2 regions of the Roseburia rectibacter genome follow, and region 2 is predicted to be linked to the other one. Evidence: predicted binding sites of a transcription regulator. Region 2 holds the regulator's gene; the other holds the start of a gene.
What was found. Region 2 encodes HrcA, which represses chaperone genes, less so after heat shock. Its sites were predicted from a motif close to TGTTAGCACTCNNNNNNNNNGAGTGCTAACA; they were not measured.
Positions count from the first base shown of each region.

Region 1: clpB (ATP-dependent chaperone ClpB) is a predicted target of HrcA. The motif match lies at 1,152-1,182, and genes of this name have one in related genera.

Region 1 covers NZ_CP092473.1:2,998,354-3,000,564, reverse strand. The annotation lists gene H8S51_RS13895 (BMP family ABC transporter substrate-binding protein) at 1-1,074, shown strand, start outside; gene clpB (ATP-dependent chaperone ClpB) at 1,327-2,211, shown strand, end outside.
Region 2 covers NZ_CP092473.1:2,726,394-2,728,604, reverse strand. The annotation lists gene H8S51_RS12755 (acyltransferase family protein) at 1-639, shown strand, start outside; gene hrcA (heat-inducible transcriptional repressor HrcA) at 826-1,878, shown strand; gene grpE (nucleotide exchange factor GrpE) at 1,894-2,211, shown strand, end outside.

The DNA.
Region 1 (2,211 bases), 270 kb from region 2:
GTTGGAGATGCGAGTACCGCATATACCAGCAATTTTATTGATGCGCAGGAGGCAATCCAGACAAAATACATGGATCAGGTAAAAGTCATTGCACTCAATAATGTTGCGGAGGGAACGGAATCAGAGTACTTACAGCAGCTTGTGGATGCCGGGTGTGACCTGATTTTTACGACCAGTTATAATTATGGAACCGTTACGAAGGAGTTTGCAGAAAAATATCCCGGGATCGAGTTTTGTATGGCAACATGTGCGAATGCAAATGAAGAACCTGTTTTAAAAAATTATCATACATTTATGGGAAAAATTTATCAGGGAAGATATACGGCGGGAGTGGCAGCCGGGATGAAAATGAAAGAACTGATCAAAGAAGGCGTGATCACAGAGCAGCAGGCAAAGATCGGATATGTTGCAGCCTATCCTTATGCGGAGGTGATCTCCGGATATACGGCATTTTTGCTCGGAGTGAGATCAGTCGTACCGGATGCGGTGATGACAGTGCGTTATACCAATAAATGGAATGATTATCGGACGGAAAAAAAGTATGCCAAAGACCTGATCGATGAGGGCTGTGTGATCATATCACAGCATTCGGATACCGCAGGCCCGGCTACCGCGTGTGAGGAAACTGCTGCGGGGACCCCGGTTTATCTGGTAAGTTATAATCAGAGTATGGAAGATGTGGCGCCGACCACTTATCTCACCGGATGCAAGATCAACTGGGAACCCTATATGATGGGAGCTGTGGATGCAGTTTTAAACGACCGTGTGATTGAGAAAAGTATCAAAGGAACTGTCAATGGAAATGATATTGGTGCCGGTTTTGAAGAAGACTGGGTGCAGATGTTAGAGTTAAATGAAATTACGGCTGCGGATGGCACAGCGGAAAAAATGCAGGAAGTGATCCGGCAGTTTGAGCAGGGGAAACTGGATGTGTTCCGGGGAGATTATGTCGGGGCAGATCCGGATGACCCGGACGATACTTATGATCTGAATCAGGGATATACGGAGAATGAGTTTGCGTCTGCACCTTCGTTTCATTATGTGCTGAAAGATGTGATCCGGATAGAAGAATAGGGGATTGTGAGGGAAAAAGTCCTGCGGATGCAGAGCATATCGTATTCGCAGGACAGTTTATATTTTTTTTATAAAATAATTAGCACTCACCTCTTGACAGTGCTAACAATCAGGTGTATAACACAAATTGTAAACAGAAAAAATAGAAATAAAAGAAATAAAAGAAATAAGTAAGAAAACTCATGATGGTTCTCCATCATTTGATATAGATGTCCAGTTTGGACCACAATTGAATAAGAGGGAGGAAGATATATGAACATTCAGAAATTTACACAGAAGTCCGTAGAAGCGATCAATGATTGTGAAAAACTTGCATATGAATATGGCAATCAGGAAATCGAGCAGGAACATCTGCTTGTTGCATTGCTGCAGCAGGAAGACGGACTGATTTTAAAATTGATAGAAAAAATGGATATCCAGAAAGAGCATTTCCTGGATAACGCCAAAAAACATCTCGCAGCAAGGGTAAAGGTATCCGGCGGTCAGGTCTATGTCGGACAGGACTTAAATAAAGTGCTGATCCATGCAGAGGACGAGGCAAAGCAGATGGGAGACGAATATGTTTCCGTAGAGCATTTATTCCTTGCACTGTTAAAATATCCGAACAAGGCGATGAAGGAGATCTTCAAAGAGTATGGGATCACGAGAGACCGGTTTTTACAGGCACTCTCAACCGTGCGCGGCAACCAGCGTGTTGTTTCGGACAATCCGGAAGCTACTTATGATACTCTTGAAAAATACGGTTACGATATGGTAGCGCGTGCAAAAGAGCAGAAACTTGATCCGGTCATCGGACGTGATGATGAGATCCGTAATGTAGTCCGCATCCTTTCCCGTAAGACGAAAAACAACCCGGTTCTGATCGGTGAACCTGGTGTAGGTAAGACCGCAGTGGTAGAGGGACTTGCACAGCGTATCGTAAAAGGTGATGTCCCGGAAGGATTAAAGGACAAAAAATTATTTGCACTGGATATGGGTGCCCTGGTGGCAGGGGCAAAATACCGCGGTGAATTTGAGGAGCGTTTGAAAGCGGTTCTTGATGATATCAAAAATTCCGACGGACAGATCATCCTGTTTATCGATGAGCTGCACACGATCGTCGGAGCCGGAAAAACGGACGGCGCAATGGATGCCGGA
Region 2 (2,211 bases):
GCGGTACTGTTATTGTATCTTCTTGCAACGCACTTTCAGTGGAGTGTAAAAAGAATTGTAGTGGCTGCCGTACTATTATATCTGGCTGGAGTCTGCCATAACACTTATCATCATGCTTTTGATGATCTTTCTCTGGCTGCAAATGAGATCAGATGGTATCTTTCTGTATTTGCCACCGCAAGAAATGGCCTGTTTTTTGGATTCCCGTTTGTGACGATGGGATATTTGTTCCGGGTAAAGGCAGACCGGATCAGAAAAAATGATTATGGATGGCATACGATAGTTTTTCTGGCACTCATGATGTTAGAAGAGTGGATCGTCACTCAGAAAATTGGCGAATCATCCCATGATATGTATCTAATGACACCTCTTGTCACGGCAAATCTTTTTCTGGCAGCCGCTTTTTGTCCGGTAAGCGATAAGCGGGGAGCAATGGCAAAGATTATGCGTGAACTCTCGACTGAGATTTTTCTTTTACACATGCTGGTATATTTCTGGTATAAAAAGATTATGGAGAGTCTGGGACTGGATGCAGGAAATCATCTGGTGCGTTATCTGGTGGTTGTTAGTGGCAGTGTTCTGATCGGATTAATCCTCATATATATAGGAAGAAAAAGGAATAAAACCGTAAAATTATAAAAAAAATATAAAACCGCAGAAATTATAAAAATTAGTGTTGACAAAAGAATATGATGGTGCTATTTTAAGTACATAGATGTTAGCACTCCACAATAACGAGTGCTAACAGATATAAAAAGTAACTGGGAACTAAGGCAGATGCCAGATTCTTACAGAGAGTTACAGAGTATGGAGATGGAGAAGAGAATGGACGAGGAATTCGAGTTAGACGAACGAAAAACGAAAATTCTTGATGCAATCATCCGCAACTATTTAGAGACAGGCGAACCGGTTGGATCACGAACGATATCCAAGTATACCGATTTGAATTTAAGCTCTGCAACGATCCGTAATGAGATGGCAGATCTGGAAGAACTTGGATACATTTTACAGCCGCATACTTCAGCCGGCAGGATTCCTTCTGACAAAGGATACCGCTTTTATGTGGATCATCTGATGGAAGAGAAAAAACGTGAGGTCGATGAGATGAAGAGTTTCGTCATCGAACACACGGAGAAGATGGATCAGGTGTTGCAGCAAGTGGCAAAGATATTGGCGAACAATACCAATTATGCAACGATGGTAACAGCACCGACGTTCCATAAGAATAAAGTAAAGTTCATCCAGTTATCCAATATGAATGAAGAACAGATCTTAGCAACGATCGTTACCGAAGGAAATCTGGTCAAGAATAAAATTATTCCGGTCAGTGAACCAATCGATAATGAGACGATGTTAAAACTGAATTTCCTGTTAAATGCGAATTTAAATGGTCTTGCATTGCAGGAGATCAATCTTGGAACCATTGCAAAGCTGAAAGAGCAGGCAGGCATTCACAGTGACATCATCAGTGATGTGCTTGATACTGTGGCAGAGACGATGGGACAGGATGAGGACATCCGCATTTATACAAGCGGAACAACCAACTTCTTTAAATATCCGGAGTTAAGTGATTCGGAGAAAGCGAGTGAGCTGATCTCCACATTTGAGGAGAAACAGCAGTTAGCGAGCCTTGTAACTGAAAACCTGTTAGATGATGATAATACAGGGATTCAGGTTTATATAGGAAATGAAAGCCCGATACAGACCATGAAGGACTGCAGTGTTGTGACAGCAACTTATGAATTGGGCGAAGGCGTTCGTGGAACGATAGGAATTGTCGGACCGAAGCGAATGGATTATGAGAAAGTAATGGATAACCTGAAAACCTTGAAAAATTCCTTAGATGGAATTTTAAACAAGGATAAGGAACAGACATAGAAAGGTGGTTCATAGATGTCAGAGATGAATGAAGAGGTATTAGACGAAGCAATGGAGAATTCCACAGAGGAAAATGCTTCTGAAACCCAGACGGATGAAAATGTGACATCCACGGAAGAGACAACTGAGACAGCAGATACGGAAGAAGCAGAAAATGCTGATACGGATTCTGAAGATTCAGATAAAAAGAAATCTTTTTTCAAAAAGAAAAAAGATAAAAAGGATGAGCAGATCGAAGAGCTTACTGACAAAGTCAAAAGACAGATGGCAGAGTTCGATAATTTCCGTAAGCGTACAGAAAAGGAAAAATCACAGATGTACGATATGGGAGCC